DNA from 2 places in the Dermacoccus sp. PAMC28757 genome. Region 2 is predicted to be linked to the other one. Evidence: riboswitches for the same ligand, from Rfam matches in the RefSeq annotation. Region 2 holds a riboswitch; the other holds the start of a gene.
The links. A riboswitch is a leader RNA that binds a small molecule or an ion and turns the genes downstream of it on or off. The one in region 2 is predicted to bind thiamine pyrophosphate.
Positions count from the first base shown of each region.

Region 1: linked by a shared signal. The riboswitch ahead of thiC (phosphomethylpyrimidine synthase ThiC) and the one ahead of H7F30_RS00765 (thiamine ABC transporter substrate binding subunit) in region 2 are both predicted to bind thiamine pyrophosphate.

Region 1 is NZ_CP060292.1:2,262,112-2,271,542, forward strand. Features, by position in the region: gene H7F30_RS10775 (PAC2 family protein) at 1-23, opposite strand, end outside; gene metH (methionine synthase) at 124-3,900, shown strand; gene H7F30_RS10785 (HAD family phosphatase) at 3,903-4,622, shown strand; gene thiC (phosphomethylpyrimidine synthase ThiC) at 4,794-6,659, opposite strand; TPP riboswitch at 6,749-6,863, opposite strand; gene H7F30_RS10795 (CE1759 family FMN reductase) at 6,958-7,668, opposite strand; gene H7F30_RS10800 (CE1758 family FMN-dependent luciferase-like monooxygenase) at 7,772-8,962, opposite strand; gene H7F30_RS10805 (hypothetical protein) at 9,078-9,431, opposite strand, start outside.
Region 2 is NZ_CP060292.1:165,836-175,266, forward strand. Features, by position in the region: gene H7F30_RS00745 (aldehyde dehydrogenase family protein) at 1-468, shown strand, start outside; gene H7F30_RS00750 (glycerophosphodiester phosphodiesterase family protein) at 607-1,482, shown strand; gene H7F30_RS00755 (ABC transporter ATP-binding protein) at 1,386-2,429, opposite strand; gene H7F30_RS00760 (ABC transporter permease) at 2,426-4,156, opposite strand; gene H7F30_RS00765 (thiamine ABC transporter substrate binding subunit) at 4,120-5,238, opposite strand; TPP riboswitch at 5,300-5,409, opposite strand; gene H7F30_RS00770 (DUF4235 domain-containing protein) at 5,515-5,850, shown strand; gene H7F30_RS00775 (IS30 family transposase) at 6,057-7,199, opposite strand; gene H7F30_RS00780 (circularly permuted type 2 ATP-grasp protein) at 7,302-8,828, shown strand; gene H7F30_RS00785 (alpha/beta fold hydrolase) at 8,825-9,431, shown strand, end outside.

The sequences.
Region 1 (9,431 bases), 1.0 Mb from region 2:
CCTTCGGGTCGAAAGATCGGCAAGCGTTCCAGTATGCGGCCACGAGGCTGCGCGCACCAAGGCCGGTACCTCGCTCCCGCTTAGCATGTGGCGTTCAGACCATCTTCGGTGAAGGGACGTCACGTGAGCAGCCGCTCCAAGACAACGACCGACCAGGACGAGTTCGTCACGACCAGCACGGATCGCACGGACGAACTCAGGCGCCTCCTGAGCGATCGCCTCCTCATTATGGACGGCGCCATGGGAACGATGATCCAGCGCGCCGGCCTCACCGAAGCCGACTACCGCGGCGAGCGGTTCGCCGACTACCCGAGCGACCTGCGGGGCAACAACGACCTGCTCTCGCTCACCGCGCCCGACGTCATCGAGGGTATCCACCGCGAATACCTCGAAGCCGGGGCCGACATCGTCGAGACGAACACCTTCAATGCCCAGCGCATCTCGCTCGCCGACTACGACATGAGGGACCTCGCCTACGAGCTCAATCTCGCCTCGGCGAAACTCGCGCGCAACGCCGCCGATGCCGTCGCCACCGACGAGCGTCCCCGCTTCGTGGCCGGGGCCATCGGCCCGACGAACCGCACCGCGTCCATCTCGCCGGACGTCAACGACCCGGGCAAGCGCAACATCTCCTTCGACGAGCTCGTCTCGGCCTACCTCGAGCAGGCCGAAGGCCTGGCCGACGGCGGCGTCGACATCATGCTCGTCGAGACGATCTTCGACACCCTCAACGCCAAGGCAGCTCTGTTCGCACTCGACGTCCTGTTCGAGCAGCGCGGCCGCCGTTGGCCGATCGTCATCTCGGGCACGATCACCGACGCCTCGGGACGTACGCTGTCGGGCCAGACGAGCGAGGCGTTCTGGAACTCGGTGCGCCACAGCAAGCCGCTGGCCGTCGGCCTCAACTGTGCACTCGGCGCGGACGAGATGCGACCGTACGTCGCCGAGATCTCCCGCATCGCAGACTGTTTCGTTTCCTGCTACCCGAACGCGGGGTTGCCGAACGCCTTCGGTGAGTACGACGAGACGCCCGACGCGATGGCGGGGGTCGTCACGACGTTCGCCACCGACCGACTTGTCAACATCGTCGGTGGATGCTGCGGCACGACCCCGGACCACATCGCGGCCATCGCGGAAAGGATCGAGAAGCTGCCGCCACGTCCGGTGCCCGAGATCGGTTCTGCTCTAAGGCTTTCCGGCCTCGAGCCCTTCACCGTCGACGACGACTCGCTCTTCGTCAACGTCGGTGAGCGCACGAACATCACCGGTTCGGCTCGATTCCGCAAGCTCATCAAGGACGGCGATTACCCCACCGCCTTGTCTGTGGCTCGTCAGCAGGTCGAGAACGGCGCTCAGATCATCGACGTCAACATGGACGAGGGGATGATCGACGGCATCGAGGCGATGGACCGCTTCTGCAAGCTCATCGCGTCCGAACCCGACATCAGCCGCGTTCCGGTCATGGTCGACTCCTCGAAGTGGGACGTCATCGAAGCCGGGCTCAAGTGCATCCAGGGCAAGTCGATCGTCAACTCCATCTCGATGAAGGAGGGCGTCGAGCCGTTCGTCGAGCAGGCGCGACTCGTCAAGCGCTACGGCGCTGCGGCCGTCGTCATGGCCTTCGACGAGGACGGCCAGGCGGACACCCTCGAGCGGCGCAAGGACATCTGCCGACGCGCCTACGACATCCTCACCGGGCCGGAGGTGGGCCTGCCGGCCGAGGACATCATCTTCGACCCCAACATCTTCGCCATCGGTACGGGTATCGAGGAGCACGCCAACTACGGCGTGGACTTCATCGAGGCCACGCGCTGGATCAAGGAGAACCTGCCGGGCGCTCTCATCTCCGGCGGCGTCTCCAACGTGTCGTTCAGCTTCCGCGGCAACAACCCCGTGCGCGAGGCCATCCACGCTGTCTTCCTCTTCCACGCCGTCGCCGCGGGGATGGACATGGGCATCGTCAACGCGGGCGCCCTCGTCGTGTACGACGAGATCGACCCCGAACTGCGCGACCTCGTCGAGGACGTCGTGCTCAACCGTCGACCCGACGCCACGGAGCGCCTCCTCGAGGCCGCCGAGCGCTTCAACACCGGCGACGCCGTCGCCGAGACGAAGTCCGAGAAGTGGCGCGAGGAGCCGGTGCGCGACCGCATCACGCACGCCCTCGTCAAGGGCATCGACGACTTCATCGAGGACGACACCGAGGAAATGCGCGCGGAGCTCGAGGCCGAGGGAAAGCGCCCGCTCGAGGTGATCGAGGGCCCGCTCATGGACGGCATGGGCGTCGTCGGCGACCTCTTCGGTGCCGGCAAGATGTTCCTGCCCCAGGTCGTGAAGTCGGCCCGGGTCATGAAGAAGGCCGTCGCGTACCTCATCCCCTTCATCGAGGCGGAGAAGGTGAAGAGCGGCACGACGGGCAAGCAGACGAACGGCACGGTCGTGCTCGCGACGGTCAAGGGCGACGTCCACGACATCGGCAAGAACATCGTCGGCGTGGTGTTGCAGTGCAACAACTACGAGGTCATCGACCTCGGCGTCATGGTGGCCGGGCAGAAGATCCTCGACGCTGCCCGTGAGCACGAGGCCGACATCATCGGCCTGTCGGGCCTCATCACGCCCTCGCTCGAGGAGATGGTGAACGTCGCGGGGGAGATGCAGCGGCAGGGCTTCGACCTGCCCCTGCTCGTCGGGGGCGCCACGACGTCGCGCGCACACACCGCCGTCAAGATCGATCAGCGCTACGACCAGCCCGTCGTGTGGGTCAAGGACGCCTCGCGCTCCGTACCGGTCGTTGCCGCGCTCCTGTCGAAGGGCGCCCGTCGCGAGGCGCTCCTCGCGGACGTGACGGCCGACTACGACTCTCTGCGTGCGCGCCACGCGGCCAAGCGTGACGACCGCCCGCTGCTCAGTCTCGATGCGGCTCGGGAGAACCACCCGATGCTCGACCTCGGTGCTGTGCCCGCAGCGCCGGCACTCGCCGCGGACGGGGCGCCGGTGACACGCACGTTCACCGACTACCCCGTGAGCGAACTGCGCGAGTACATCGACTGGCAGCCCTTCTTCGCCGCGTGGGAGATGAAGGGTCGCTTCCCGGACATTCTGAGCAACCCCGCCCAGGGTGAGGCAGCACGCAAGCTCTACGACGATGCGCAGGAGATGCTCGACCGTGTCGAGGCCGAGGGCTGGCTCCACCCGGCCGCCGTCATCGGCTTCTGGCCCGCCGCGGGCGACGGCGACGACACCGTCCTGTTCACCGACGCCGAGCGTTCCGACGAGCGTGCCCGTCTGCATCACCTGCGCCAGCAGGGTCAGCACCGCGAGGGCGTGCCGAACCGTTCCCTGGCCGACTTCGTCGCGCCGCAGGGCTCCGGCGTGGACGACTGGGTCGGCGCCTTCGCCGTGACCGCCGGTACCGAGCTTCCGGCTCGGATCGCCGCGTTCAAGGAGGAACTCGACGACTACTCCGCGATCCTGCTCGAAGCCCTGGCCGACCGATTGGCCGAGGCGCTCGCCGAGCGCATGCACGAGCGCGTTCGCACCGAGTTCTGGGGTCACGAGGCAGGGGAGAACCTCTCCAACGAGGACCTCATCGCCGAGCGCTACACCGGCATTCGCCCCGCGCCGGGCTACCCGGCGTGCCCCGAGCACACGGAGAAGGACACCCTCTTCGAGTTGCTCGATGTCACGCGTGAGATCGGTGTCGAACTCACCGAGTCGCGTGCGATGTGGCCGGGAGCGTCGGTGTCCGGGTGGTACTTCGCCCACCCCGAATCGCGCTACTTCGTCGTCGGACGGATCGGGCGCGATCAGGTGGAGGACTACGCTGGGCGAAAGGGCTGGTCGGTGAAGGACGCGGAGCGTCATCTCGCCCCCAACCTCAGCTACGACCCGGAAGACTGACCGTGAACCCGACGCCCCACCTCACGCGCCTCGAGCAGCGTGTCACGCACGCCCCGACGAGGCCTCACGGCGTGCTGTGGGACATGGACGGAACACTCATCGACACCGAGCCGTACTGGATGGAGGCCGAGAACGACCTCATCGAGTCGCACGGCGGCACGTGGAGCGACGCCCAGGCGTTCCAACTGGTCGGCAACGCGCTCATCGTCTCGGGGCGCATCATCAAGGAACAGACCGGCATTCCCCTCACGCCGGAGGAGATAGTCGACGCCCTGCTCGAACGTGTCGTCGTCAAGCTGCGTGAGCACGTGCCGTGGCGACCGGGGGCTCGCGAGCTCCTGCTCGCGGCGCGCGACGCGGGTCTACCGTGCGCCCTCGTCACGATGTCGTACGAGTCGTTCGCCCGGGTTCTCGTCGATTCCCTGCCTGCGGGGACGTTCGAAGTCGTCGTCACCGGCGACATGGTCGAACACGGCAAGCCGCACCCAGAGCCGTACCTGCGGGCCGCACACAACCTCGCGCTCGCGCCCGAGCAGTGCGTCGCGATCGAGGACTCGGCGACGGGCGTGCGCTCGGCCGTCGCGGCCGGCGTCCCCACGCTCGCCGTGCCGCATCTCGTCGAGATTCCGCAGCTCGACGGCCTCGTGGTCGTCCCCGACCTCGCCGCCGTCAGCCTCGACGACCTGCCGCGTCTGGCAGAGCGGGCTCGGGCGACGCGCTGACGCTCGAGCCGGCCCGGCAGGCCGTGGCACAGGCGAATGTGACCGAAAATCGCAGATGGGTACGCCGTTCGCGCATGTGGACGTAGATCGCAGATGGGGTGGACACGGACGGAGACAAGAGTCGGTGAGGGGCGGAGTCGCGTCGCTCCACCCCTCACCGTTGCGAACCCGTCAGTCCTGGGGCGTGGGGGTTGCCAAGGCGTGGGCGGTGTCGGGTTCGACGTAGACGCTGCGTCCGAGCTCGACGAACGTCTTCGACATCTGCTGCATGCCCTCACGGGCCTCGCTCTCGCTGACGACGCGCTGCTGGGCGCCGGCGTCACCGAAGCGGTGGCGCACGTCCTGGCTGATGCGCATCGAGCAGAACTTCGGCCCGCACATCGAGCAGAAGTGTGCCGTCTTCGCCGCCTCGGCGGGCAGCGATTCGTCGTGGAACTCGCGGGCGGTGTCGGGGTCGAGCGACAGGTTGAACTGGTCGTTCCAACGGAACTCGAAGCGCGCCTTGCTCAACGCGTCATCCCACGCTCGCGCGCCGGGGTGGCGCTTCGCGACGTCGGCGGCGTGCGCCGCGAGCTTGTACGTGATGACGCCGGTCTTGACGTCATCACGGTTCGGCAGCCCGAGGTGCTCCTTCGGCGTGACGTAGCACAGCATCGCGGTGCCACCCATCGCGATCGTCGTCGCGCCGATGGCGGAAGTGATGTGGTCGTAGCCGGGTGCGACGTCGGTGACGAGCGGGCCGAGCGTGTAGAACGGCGCGCCGTCACACCACTCCTGCTGCAGGCGCACGTTCTCCTCGACGAGGTCGAGCGGCACGTGCCCGGGGCCCTCCACCATGACCTGGACGTCGAACTGCCATGCCCGCTTCGTCAGCTCGGCGAGGGTGCGCAGCTCGGAAAGCTGCGCCTCGTCGTTGGCGTCGGCAGTGCAGCCAGGGCGCAGGCCGTCACCGAGGGAGAAGGCGACGTCGTAGCGGGCGAAGATCTCGCACAGCTCGTCGAAGTGGGTGTAGAGGAAGTTCTCCTCGTGGTGCGCGAGACACCAGCCGGCCATGATCGAGCCGCCGCGGCTGACGATGCCCGTGATGCGCTCGGCCGTCATCGGCACGTAGCGCAGCAGCACGCCGGCGTGGATCGTCATGTAGTCGACGCCCTGCTCGCACTGCTCGATGACGGTGTCGCGAAAGATCTCCCACGTCAGCTTGTCGGCCTCACCGTTGACCTTCTCGAGGGCCTGGTAGATCGGCACAGTGCCGATCGGGACGGGGGAGTTGCGGATGATCCACTCGCGCGTCGTGTGGATGTCGTCACCGGTCGACAGGTCCATGACGGTGTCGGCGCCCCACGTCGTCGCCCACGTCAGCTTGTCGACCTCCTCGGCGATCGACGACGTCACGGCCGAGTTGCCTATGTTCGCGTTTACCTTGACGAGGAAGCGGCGCCCGATGATCATCGGCTCGCTCTCCGGGTGATTGACGTTGGCCGGGATGATCGCGCGCCCGGCGGCGACCTCGTTGCGCACCAGTTCGACGGCGCAGTTCTCGCGCGCCGCGACGAATCGCATCTCGGGGGTGATCAATCCCTTGCGGGCGTAGTGCATCTGGGTGACGACGGCACCGCCCTTGGAGCGCAGCGGTGCGCGACGTTCGCCGCGCCACTCGCGGCTCGCCTCACCGCGTCGGACGGCCGAGCGGCCGTCGTCGAGCAGGGTGCGTTCCCGACCGGCGTAGGTCTCGACGTCGTCGCGCTCGGCGATCCACTCGGCGCGCAGCGGCGGCAGCCCGACCTCGGGGTCACTGCCCGGGCCGGAGGTGTCGTACAGCTCGACGGGAGCGTTGGCCGCGCCGGTGCCGGGGGAGTTGTCGAGGATGACCTCGGTGTAGGGCACGCGCAGGCCGTCCGCGTCGCGGTACTGCTTCCGGCGAGCGTCCGATCCGTCAGCGGGGGTGGTCGCGCGCGTCTGAACGGGGGCCGACGTCGGCGACGTGGCTGCTCGGTCGGTGGTGGCCGCGAGCTCGCGGGAGTTGAACGTCGTCATGATGGTGCCTCCTTCGGATCGGGCGAAGGCACTGCAAGACCCCACGCAACAGATGTCGACGAACGTCGGCACCGAACGGAGGATGAGCGACCACGAGGTCTCCTTGGCTGCCTGCGCCGGCATGATCCGGGTCAGGTCGGGTAGCGGTCGGAGCAGTATCAGCTCCCTCTCAGCCCTGTTCTCAGGACTCCCACGAAGGACGCTTCCGACTATGGCACATCCCGGCAGACGAACGTGACGAAGGGGTCCGTCAGGTTCATGACGAACCTGACGGACCCCTTCCGGTCACGGGTCGTGCTCAGCCGCGCAACATCTCTTCCATCGTCGGCACCGCGACGAACGGATCGCGCGCCCGATTGCGCGTATCGGCAAGCGTACGAAACGATTTCGACGATGTTCTCGGCGCTTCTTCAACCTTGGACGAGCGCGCCTCAGAACTGCCGTTCACCGCCACGTCCGCTCCGCCGAGCCCGCGCTCTAGCTGCTGCGTCAACTCATCGGCAGCCTCGCTCGCACGCGCTTCCAGGCCTCGCCCGGCCCACTCGTCGGGCGAGGCGTAGACGGCCGTCGGCATGACGAGCGCCTTCATGTACGCGAACAGCGGTCGCAGGGCCGTGTCCGTCACAAGCGAGTGTCGGGTGGAACCGCCCGTCGCGCCGACGATGACGGGCACGCCGCTCAGCACGCCGTCTGCAGTGGCGTCCCAGAACGACTTGAACAAGCCCGTGAAGCTCGCCTTGTACGTCGGCGTCACCGCGACCACGGCGTCGGCCGCGCCCAGCACCTCGTACGCGTCCGCGAGCGCCGGGGGAGCGAACCGGGTCAACGACGCCGTCGTGATGTCGTGCGCCAGCGCCCGCAGGTCGATCCGCTGAACGACGACCTCGCCGCCCTGCTCCCGCGCACTCTCGACAACCGCGTCGCACAGCAGCTGGGCGAGACGATGCGTCGACGATTCCTCACTCAGCCCGCCGCTGATCACGGCGAGGCGTGCCGTCCAGTTCGTCATCGTGTTCTCCTTCGTCTCGTTGCTCTGAGTCTGGGCCGAACGTCGCCGCCGGCGTCGCCCGCCGGGCCCGGTTAGCCGAGTTGTCGGCGAACCGGGCTGATGCTCAACGGTCTTCGGCGCGCGTTCCCGTCACGTCGTCGACCTTCGGAGCGCGCGGCGCACCTGTCTCGACGCTGCCCATCTGACCGGCGTCAGCCGAGGGCGTGTCGGTCGCCTGGGCAGCGCGCGCAGCCAGCAGGCTGGCATGCGTCGGGGCGTCCGGCACACCGGCGGCGCGGCGCTTGGCGAACTCCTCGCGCAGCACCGGGACGACCTTCGTGCCGAGCAGCTCGATCTGGTTGAGCACCTCCTGGTGGGGGATGCCGCCGTGGTCGACGAGGAACAGCTGGCGCTGGTAGTCGCCGACGTACTCGCGGAAGCCGAGCGTGCGCTCGATGACCTCGTCGGGCGTACCCACCGTCAGCGGCGTCTGCGTCGTGAAGTCCTCGAGGGAGGCGGCACCGCCGTAGACCGGGGCGTTGTTGAAGTACGGACGGTAGGTCTCCATCGCCTTCGACTTCGAGTCAGCCATGAACACCTGACCACCCAGACCGACGATGGCATCCTCCGCGCGACCGTGACCGTAGTGCTCGAAGCGCTCACGGTAGAAGCGCACCATCTGAGCCGCATGCTCCGGCGGCCAGAAGATGTGGTTGTGGAAGAAGCCGTCACCGTAGTAGGCGGCCTGCTCGGCGATCTCGGGGCTGCGGATCGAACCGTGCCAGACGAACGGCGCGACGCCGTCCATCGGACGCGGGGTCGAGGTGAAGCCCTGCAGCGGCGTGCGGAACTTGCCCTCCCACGTCACGTTCTCCTCGCTCCACAGCTTGCGCAGCAGGGCGTAGTTCTCGATGGCCAGCGGGATGCCCTCACGGATGTCCTTGCCGAACCAGGGGTAGACCGGTCCGGTGTTGCCGCGTCCGAGCATGAGGTCGACGCGCCCGTCGGCGAGGTGCTGCGCGTAGGCGTAGTCCTCGGCGATGTGCACCGGGTCCGTCGTCGTGATGAGCGTCGTCGCGGTCGACAGGATGATGTTCTTCGTCACCGCGGCGAGGTTGCCCATGAGGACGGGCGGGCTGGCGGGGGCCACGAAGGGCGGGTTGTGGTGCTGACCGGTGGCGAAGACGTCGAGACCGACCTCGTCCGCGACCTTGGCCATCTCGACGGTGTTCTTGATGCGCCGGTGCTCGCTGACCGTGCGACCCGTCGTCGGGTCCGTCGTGACGTCACCGACCGTGAAGATTCCGAACTGCATGACCCCTCGCGGAAGTAGTTGAAATTGAAACTATCTGTTGAACCGTAACCCTCGGCCGGGTATTCCACGAGGTTTTGTGAAGGGGATCACGAGCACGGCGAAGGAGTCGCGCGGCTCAAGCACTGACCTCGAACTGCGTGCCGCGCCCGGTCATCTTCGGCCCGAACCACCGGGGGTCAGCGAGGAAGCGACCACCGAACTGGGGGTGGACCTGCGGCCAGAACACGTCGAGCCGGCCGTCGCGCGAATCGGGCGCCACGAGGTGGGTACACGCGAACTGCTCGGGTGCCGTGACGGAGACGAGCCAGACCGCGCCGCCGTTGTGCGTCAGCGTGTCCACGTCGAGACCGGAAACGATCTCCCCCGGGACGCCGTGGGCTGCCGCCACCTCGACGAGGGCGCGGTGGCGCCATCCGAGCGCGTCGTCGTAGCCATCGGCCGCGAGCGCCGCGCGCAACACCTCGTTGAG
Region 2 (9,431 bases):
GGCGCCGTGCCGATCTACCGTGCCGACGTCGAAGCGCGCGGGCGCTTCCTCGAGGGCCAGGACACCTCGGCCTACGTCGCCCCGACGACGCTGCTGTCGCCCGCAACGGCCAGCTCGCTCATGCACGCCGAGCCGTTCGGCCCGATCGACACGATCGTCGTCGTCGACACCGAGGCCGAGCTGCTCGCCCAGATGAACGCGTCGAACGGTGCGCTCGTGGCGAGCCTGGCCTGTGACGACGAGGTGCTCGCACGACGCCTCGCGCGCGAACTGCAGGCGTTCAAGGTCGGCATCAACAAGCCCCGCTCGCGCGGCGACAAGGCCGAGCCGTTCGGTGGGTACGGCGCCTCGTGGCTCGGCTGCTTCGTCGGCGGCGAACTGCTCGTGCAGGCCGTGACCGAGGGGCCCGAGGGCGAGATGCTCTACGGCAACTTCCCGGAGCACTCGCGCTACCCCGAGCGCAGCTGATCCGTCGCTCTCCCCACGTGCCCTCCGGCCCCTGCGGTCGGAGGGCACGTTGCACCGCGCGGAAGGGTCGCGCAACGTCCGGGAAACTCTCGGTGAAGCCCCTGGCGTGTCGCTGACGGCGTCGGCGACGGTGAGCACGTGAGCCTCACCGACATCGCGGTCGCCCACCGGGGCGGCGCCGGCCTCGCGCCCGAGAACACCCTCGCCGCGTTCGAGATGTCGCACGCCCTCGGCCTGCGCCTGCTCGAGACCGATGTCCAGGTGACGAAGGACGGTGTTGCGCTCGCCTTTCACGACGCGACGCTCGCGCGAACGGCCGGGATCGACGCGCGTGTGCGAGATCTCACGTGGGAGGAACTGCGCGCCGTCCGGGTTGGCGGTGAGCCGATCCTGCGCCTCGACACCCTGCTCGACGCCTCTCCCGATGCGAGTTTCCTCATCGATCTCAAGACGGTGCGCGCGGCGGCCCCACTCGTCGACGCCGTGCGCCGCACGCGCAGTGCCGAGCGCGTCTGCGTCGCCGACGGCCGAGACACCTGGCTGCGCGATGTCGCCGAGACGACCGGCTGCGCGCGTTCGCTCGGCTGGCGCGGCCTGTTGACGCTCATGGGTGCAGCGAAGACGGGCACCCGAGCCCCGCGGCGCGTGCTTCACGGCGCGTTCGCCGCCCACATCGCCACCCGGCTGGGCGGCATCCCGTGGATGGCGGATGCGCGAGCCGCCGCACGCCTGGTCGACATGACGCACGACGCCGGGCTTCGCCTCGTGACGTGGACCGTCAACGACAGCGCCCAGATGACCCGCTACCTCGACGCGGGCGTCGACTCCGTCATCACCGACCGACCGGACCTGCTGCGTGAGGTGCTCGTCGCCCGCGGCGCGTGGACGGCGCCCGAAGGTTCGCCGCTCGTGCGCGCTCAGCCGAAGCGCACCGCCCCCGAGGAACTGACGCGGACTCCGACACGCGCGCCCTCGTCGAGCGTCGCGGCAGTCGGCGCGTCATCGCTCGGATAGGCGATCGCCTCCAGTTCGCGTCCCGGCAGCGCGTCGAGGGTGACGCTGACGTGCGTCGCCTCGCCCGACGCCGACACGCGCACGACCCTTCCGGCCAGAGCACCGGGAACATCGACCCCGACGACCCGCAGGCCACCGCGCCGCAGCGCCCAGGCAGCGCGTTCGAGGCCGAGTCGCTGTGCTTCGTCCGGGGTGAGGTGCGTGGTGAACCCGAGGAAGTCAGCGGTCTCCTCGTCCACCGGGTGAGCCCAGACCTTGCGCGTCGAGCCGTGCTGAACGATGCGACCGTCGCGCATGATCGCCATGTCGTCCGCGACCGTGAGCGCTTCGTCGTGATCGTGTGTGACGAAGAGGGCCGTCGCACCCTCGGCGAGCAGAACGGAGCGCAGATCGCCCGCCAGGCGTTCGCGCAGCGAGCGGTCGAGAGCCGACAGCGGCTCGTCGAGCAGGAGCAGCCGGGGGCGCGCGGCGAGCGCCCGCGCGAGCGCAACCCGCTGCTGCTGGCCGCCCGAAAGCGTTGCCGGACGGCGTGATTCGAGCCCCGAGAGCCCCACGAGGTCGAGCAGTTCGGCCACGCGGGCGTCACGGTCGGCAGCGGGTGTGCCCCGTCGCGCCAACGCGTAGGCGACGTTGCCTGCCACGTCGAGGTGGCCGAAGAGTTGCCCGTCCTGGAACATGAGCGCGAAGTCGCGTTTGTGGGTGGGCACGCGCGTCACGTCGGTGCCGTCGAAGGCGATGCGTCCGGCCTCCAGCGCCTGCAGACCGGCGACGGCGCGCAGGAGCGTCGACTTGCCGCACCCGCTCGGGCCGAGCACGGCGAGCACGCGCCCGCGCGGCAGCGTGAGGGAGACGTCGTCGAGTGCCGGTGTGGCGTTGCCGGCGAAGGTGACGCGGGCGTCCGTCACCTCGAGGCCTCCGGCGTCCTCCCGATCCTGGGGCTGCGTCATCCGTCCATCCTTCCCGCGGCGCTGCCGCCGATGCGTTCCACGGCAGCCATGACGAGGGCCGTCACCGTCGCGAGCAACACGGAAGCTGCCATCGCGGCGCCGAAGTTGCCCGCGCCGGGGCGGCCGAGGAGTTGATAGATGAGCACCGGTAGCGTCGGCGACTCGGGCTGGGCGAGAAACGCCGTCGCCCCGAACTCGCCGAGCGAGACGGCGAGGGCGAACCCCGCCGCGGCGACGAAGGGACGCCACAGGTGTGGCAGGTCGGCCGTCATCCAGGCGCGCAACGGGCTCGCGCCGAGGGCGGCCGCGGCTTCACGCGACCTCGGGTCGAGCGAGCGCAGCACGGGTACGAGCGTGCGCACGACGAGCGGCAGCGCGACGGTGGCCTGCGCGATCGGGATGAGGATCGGCGAGCTGCGCAGATCGAGCGGCGGACGGTCGAGGGTGAGAAGGAAACCGAAGCCGACCGTCACGGCCGAGACGCCGAGCGGCAGCATGAACGCAGCGTCGAGGCCCGCAATGACGCGGCGGCCGCGCGGCGTGCGAGCCCGCCACGAGACGACGACCGACACCATGACGCCGAGCGCGAGCGCGAGCAGAGCCGCGTCGAGGGCGATGCGCCACGAAACCGAGAGGGCGGCCAGGGCGGCCAGTTCTCCGCCGAGCGCGCGGTAGTGCACGAGGGACCAGCCGTCGCCGTCACGCAGCGAGCGCAGGACGAGGGTGAAGAGAGGTGTGACGACGAGAGCCAACGCGAAGAGGGTGGCAGCGAGCGCCGGGGCGTCGGATCGGGTGACTCGGCGCGGCTCGTCGGCCACCGCGACGCCGCGGCGCACAACGGAATCACTGCGCCGCAGACCCGAGCGGGCCCGCTCAGCGCCGAGCAGCAACAGCGCGACGAGGACGAACTGCACGGTCGAGAGCACCGCGGCGGCGCGCAGGTCGAGGAACTCGACCGTGAGCGAGTAGATCTCGGTCTCGAGCGTCGCGTAACGCAGCCCGCCGAGCATGAGCACGATGCCGAACGCCGTCGAACAGAAGAGGAACACGACCGTCGCGGCACTGACGACGGCGGGACGCAACGCCGGCCACGTCACCGTCCGGAAGACCTGGGCGGGCGATGCTCCGAGGCCGGCTGCCGCCTGCGCGGTGCGCGGGTCGAGGGAGGCCCACATCGGCCCGACCGTGCGCACGACGACGGAGATGTTGAAGAACACCATCGCGAGCAGCACCGGCTGCCACGTTCCGTCCCACCCCAGCGCCGCGAGCGGCCCGCCGGGGGCGAACAGCGAGCGGAATGCCACGCCGACGACGACCGTCGGCAACACGAACGGCAGGACGACGAGGGCGCGCCACAGCCCCGCCAACGGCACCCGCAGGCGGTAGAGCACGTGCGCGACGGGCAGCCCGAGCGCCACCGAGCAGCAGGTCGCGAGCGCCGCCATCCACAGCGTGAACCACAGCACGCGCAGGGTGCGCGGGCGGGTGACGACGTCCCAGGCACCCGCGAGGTCAACGCCCCCACCGTCGCCCGTGACGCCGCGCACCGCCATCGCGAGAACCGGCCACGCGAAGAAGATGCCGAGGAAGACGAGCGGCACCGCGGCGAGCAACGCGAGCACGAGCACGCGAGGGAACGAGGAGGCTCCCGCGCGTGCTCGTGCTGCCGGCGCAGCCACGCCGTCACGGCTCACTTCGACGTGACGTCCTTCCACTGCGTCAGCCACGTCTGACGCTTCTCGTCGATCTGCGCCGGCGAGACGTCGATCGTCTTCTCGGCGGGTTTCACCGTCTTCGCCCACTCGGGCGGCAGTTCGACCGAGGAGTCGACCGGGAAGACGTACATCGAGTTCGGCAGCGACTTCTGGAAGCTCTTGCCGTTCATGAAGTCGATGAACGCCTTGGCGCCCTCGGGGTTCTTCGCGCCCTTGATGACGCCCGCGTACTCGTTCGAGCGGAAGCACGTGTTGCCGAGCGCCGACGTCGTCGACTTGCCCGCGCCGTCCACCGTGAACGCCGGGGAACTGTCGTAGCTGACGACGATCGGGCGGCTGCCCTTGCCCTCACCGGCCGTGTAGTCGACGTTCCAGGCGTCGCTCCAGCCCGACGTCAGCTTGAGGCCGTTGCTCATGAGCTTCGTCCAGTACGGCTTCCAGCCGTTCTCGCCGTACTTGCCGACCGTCGCGAGGAAGAACGCCATGCCGGGCGAACTCGACGAGGCACCCGGCGCCACCATGAGGTTCTTGTACTCCGGCTTCGTCAGGTCGTCGAGGCCCGCCGGCTTCTTCTTGTTGTTCTTCGTGAACCACGCGTCGTCGACGTTGACGCACACCGACGCCGTGTCGATGGGCGACAGCACGCCCTTGCCCTGGCCGTCCGGCAGGTCGTACGTCGACGTCGACCCGGCAGCAGCCTTCGACGTGTACGGCTCGAGCACGCCCTCCTTCGTCACCCTCGAAGCAAACGTGTTGTCGATGCCGAAGACGACGTCGCCCGTCGGGTTGTTCTTCGCGAGCACCAACTTGTTGGCCAGGGTGCCCGCATCGCCCGACTTCGACACCTTCACGGTGTAGCCGGTCTGCTTCGTGAACTCGTCCATGACGGCTTTGTCGGGTGCCCAGGACTCGTGGGTCACGAGCGTCACCGTCTTGCTCTTCGCATCCGACGCTGACGCCGACGACGTCGTCTTCGTGTCACTGACGCTGCACGCCGACGTCGCCAACACCGCAACACCGGCCACCAGCGCAACGACCGTCGTCGGCACGGGGTGGGAACCACCCGTCCGCTCGGTCACGTGGAACTTGCTCATCACGACGTCCTCCTCACCTCGAGTGAGGGACCACGTCCGCAAGCGGCACGAGCCGCGCACGAACGGGTGAGTCTCGACTTCCTCCGCCGGTGCTAACCGGTTCAGGTTCGAGGGTTTAGTGCCCTACCTCGGCACGATCTCAGCGCAACGTGCGCTCCCCTGTCGTTCGCAGGCGACATTACACGTCGACCAATCGGCCCGCACGACTGGCGAACACACAACACCGCCTGCGAATATGGGCACAAGACATTGACCACCCTTGGAAGGGGAGACAACATGGGCAACCTCGTCTGGAAGGTACTCAGCCTCGGCGCCGGAATCGTCGCCAGCAAGGCAGCCACCACCGTCGCGACCAAGGGCTGGAAGGCCGCCACCGGCAAGAGCCCGCGCAGCGCCAAGGACCCGAACGCCGGCATCCTAGAAGCCGCCATCTACGCCGCCATCTCCACCGGCGCCCTCGCCGCCGCCAAGATGTACGCCGAGCGTCGCGCAGCCGACTACTACACCAAGTCCGCCGGCCACCCGCCGCAGGCGCTCGTCAAGCGCGCCGAGGAAGAGGCCAAGGAAGCCAAGAAGGGCAAGAGCCAGGCGCCTGTCGTCGTCATGAAGTGATTCCCTTCGTGCTGTCGCACCGAGCGTGGCGGCCGAGCCTGCGAGGCCGCCACGCTCGGTGCGACAGCACTCGGGGGAGTCCGCTTCCAGCGGGGTCGCGCACTCAAGGAGTGTTGCGGCCCCGTTGCCGTACCCGGCGCTTATGCCGCGGGTCTTTTCTCCCCCTTTGGGGTGAAGTGTTACGACGCGTCATAACGGGGGCGAGTTCAACCGGTCAACGCACCATTGATGGTGTTCAGGCTATCGGTGAAGGCGTCGTGGGATGAGGCCCAGCCGAGGACCTTGCGGGGCCGTTCGTTGATGCGCGTCGCGATGGTGTCGAGGTCGGTCTGGGTGAAGGAGCGTAGGTCGGCGTTCTTCGCGAGGTACTGACGCAGCAGGCGGTTCGTGTTTTCGTTCGTGCCGCGCTGCCATGGCGAACGGGCGTCACAGAAGAACACTTGCATGCCCAGGGCGTGCGTCACCTGGTCGTGGAAGGCCATTTCCCTGCCGCGATCCCACGTCAACGACCGACGAAACTGCGGCGGCATGTCGGCGAGATTCTCGATGAGAGCGTCCCTGACGGCGTCAGCCTTGTACCCGTTTGGCAGGGCGACGACGCGCACCAGGCGGGTGGAGCGTTCGACGAGGGTGGCCACGGCTGATGGGCGCTGGCCCATGATGAGGTCACCTTCCCAATGGCCGACTTCGGCCCGGTCTTCGACGCTGGCGGGTCGATCGTGGATGGAGGTCATGTTCCGCAACACGCCGCGGCGTTGTCGGGGTTTCGCGACGCGCGCATGGCGCAGGGATCGCCCTGATCGCAGGAGGCTTCCCTGTCGTGGCGCACGGATCTGGCCGGTGTACAGGGCGTGGTAGATCGACTCGTGCGACAACGAATCCTGCTGTTCGCGCCGTAGCCAGTGGGCGATCTGGGTGGGTGACCACCCTCGTTCCAGCTTCGCCGCGACTAGGCTCGACAGCGCCGGGTCGCGGTGAAGACGTGAGGGTTTCGGGCGGCGCGCGTTGCGCCACGCGCCCGCGTCAGCGCTGGCCGCGCGATAGGTGCCGGGGCCGCCGTGGCGGGCGACTTCGCGGCTGATGCTCGTGTGATGCCGTCCCAGCCGAGCGGCGATGACACGGCACGACAAGCCGGCGGCGAGGCCGCGGGAGATCTCTTCACGTTCACTCAGCGACAGGTGCCGCCGGTTCCGGGCGCGCGGCGGCGGTTTCACTCCGCCATGGCGGCGCAGCAGCGTCCGGACTGGGGTTTGGCTGACGCCGATCGTGCGGGCGATGAGCCTGATCGACTCACCCTTCGCCCACAACGCCCAGACGTTCTCCTGCTGCTCGTTCGACAACCCGGCCATGACACCCACGATCCCCTATCGGTGGTGGTGCGTTGACCGGTTGAACTCGCCGGAGTTTTCGCGTTCCTTCCGCCGCACCGCGACGCGCTGTAGCGTCATCGCATGACGACGACGTCCGCGGGTGAAAACCCCACCAACAGCGGCCCCCACGAGGGCGTTCCCGGCGCGTTCTCCGCGTACCGCGACTACATCCCCGCCACCGAGGGTGTGCACGATGAATCCGTCACCGACGACGCCAAGATGCGACCCGACTACTGCACCGTCCTCGGCCGCATCGAAGCCCTCGGCTCCGAACGCCTCACCGCGCGCCTCCGGGAAACCGCCGATGACCTCGAAGAACTGGGCGTCACGATCAACTCCAAGGACGGCAACCGCCCCTACCCCATCGACATCGCGCCCCGCATCATCACCGCCGAACGCTGGGCGGAGATCAGCGCAGGCCTCGAACAGCGCGTGCGCGCGCACGAGCTGTTCCTGCGTGACGTCTACGGTCCCGGCGAAATCCTCAAAGCCGGCCGCATCGACCGCGAAGTCCTGCGCCGCGCGCCCGGCTACTCCAAGGACGGCCACAAGGTGCCCGAAGGGTTCGTCCGCGCCGGCCTCTGCGGGCTCGACCTCGTCTCCCCCTCCGCCGGCGAATGGATCGTCCTGGAGGACAACCTGCGGATGCCCGGCGGGCTCGGCATGAGCCACATCAACCGGCGCATCCTCGAAGACCATTTCGCCGAGATCCTGCCCACGCCCGGCAAACTGCGTCACCCCCGCGAGGCCTACCCCATCCTGCGCGAAGCCTTCCTCGCGGCAGCAGCTCTCGTCGAGGGCGCAGACGCCGACGACGAACTCGGCCTGTGCATGGTCTCCCCCGGTGAAACCGACACCACGTGGTACGAGCAGAACCTCGTCAGTGGCGAAATCGGCGCGACCCTCGTCACCGCCGGCAAACTGCTCGTCGACGACGGCATCCTCTACCGCCTCGACGGTGACGATCGCCACCGCGTCCACCTCCTCAACCCGCGGATGGGCGAGGAGGAACTGTTCGGCTCCGAGGGCGCCGACGGGCGCAAGCTCGGCGAGACACTGCGCGACGTCATGGCTGCCGGTGCCGTCACCATCATCAACGCCCCCGGCAACGGTCTCGCCGACGACAAGGCCGTCTACGCACTCGTGCCCGACATGATCGATTTCTACCTCGGCGAGGAACCCCTCATCGGCCAGGTGCCGACGTTGCTGTGCTCCGACGAGAAGCAGCGCGAGGAGGTCCTCGACCGGCTCGACGAGCTCGTCGTCAAGCCCATCGACGGTTACGGCGGCACCGGCATCACCGTCGGTCCCGAGTGCTCCGAGGACGAACTCGAGGAGCGACGCAGCGAAATCCGAGAGACGCCGGAGCGGTTCGTCGCGCAGGACATCATCCCGCTCTCCACACTGCCGACCCTCTCCGACGGAGCATTCGAGCCCAGTCACGTCGATCTTCGAGCCTTCGTCATGCAACGCCCCGACCCGAACGACCCCTCGCGCACGATCGCCCAGACGGCGCCCACCGCGATGACGCGAGTCGCTCCGGTGGGCACGATGATCGTCAACGTCTCCGCGGGTGGAGGCGGGAAGGACACCTGGATCAAGTCGTGAGCTTCAACCCCCGAACGAGCGAGACCTCGCCCGCCCGGCCGTCGGTCCGCCACTCACTTCACCCGTGCCTGTCCCCCGACGGCAAGCTGCTCGCCGCCGTCGTCATCGACGAGGACGGCTACCCGCACGCCGTGCAGCGTCCGCTCGCCACACCCGACGGCGTCGGTGCCGGCCCCGAACGCACCGTGCCCATCCCGACGCCGGGCCCGGTGCGCAACGTCGCGTACTCCCACGACGGTCACTGGATCGCCTGCGAGGTCGGCCCCGACGGTGGTGAGCGCGAGGAGATCTGGCTGTTCACCACCGACCCGGACGACCAGAGCGCGGTCAACCCGTTCGAGTTCACCGACGCGACCGTGCAGATCGTCTGCTGGGACGGCGTCGAACTCGCCCTCACCGCCATCGACGACTCGGGTCTGGCCGAAGGTCGCGTCCTGTCCGCCGTCACCCAGGACGTGCGCGTCGTCGACCGGCGGGTCGGCGGCGAACTCGTCCACGTCCGCGACGGCGTGGCGCTGTTCCGCGTCGGTTCGCGTGGCCACCGCGAGTTGCTGCGCGTCGACGTCGGCGGCGCCTGGTGGCCGCTTCTGCCGCCCGACCCCG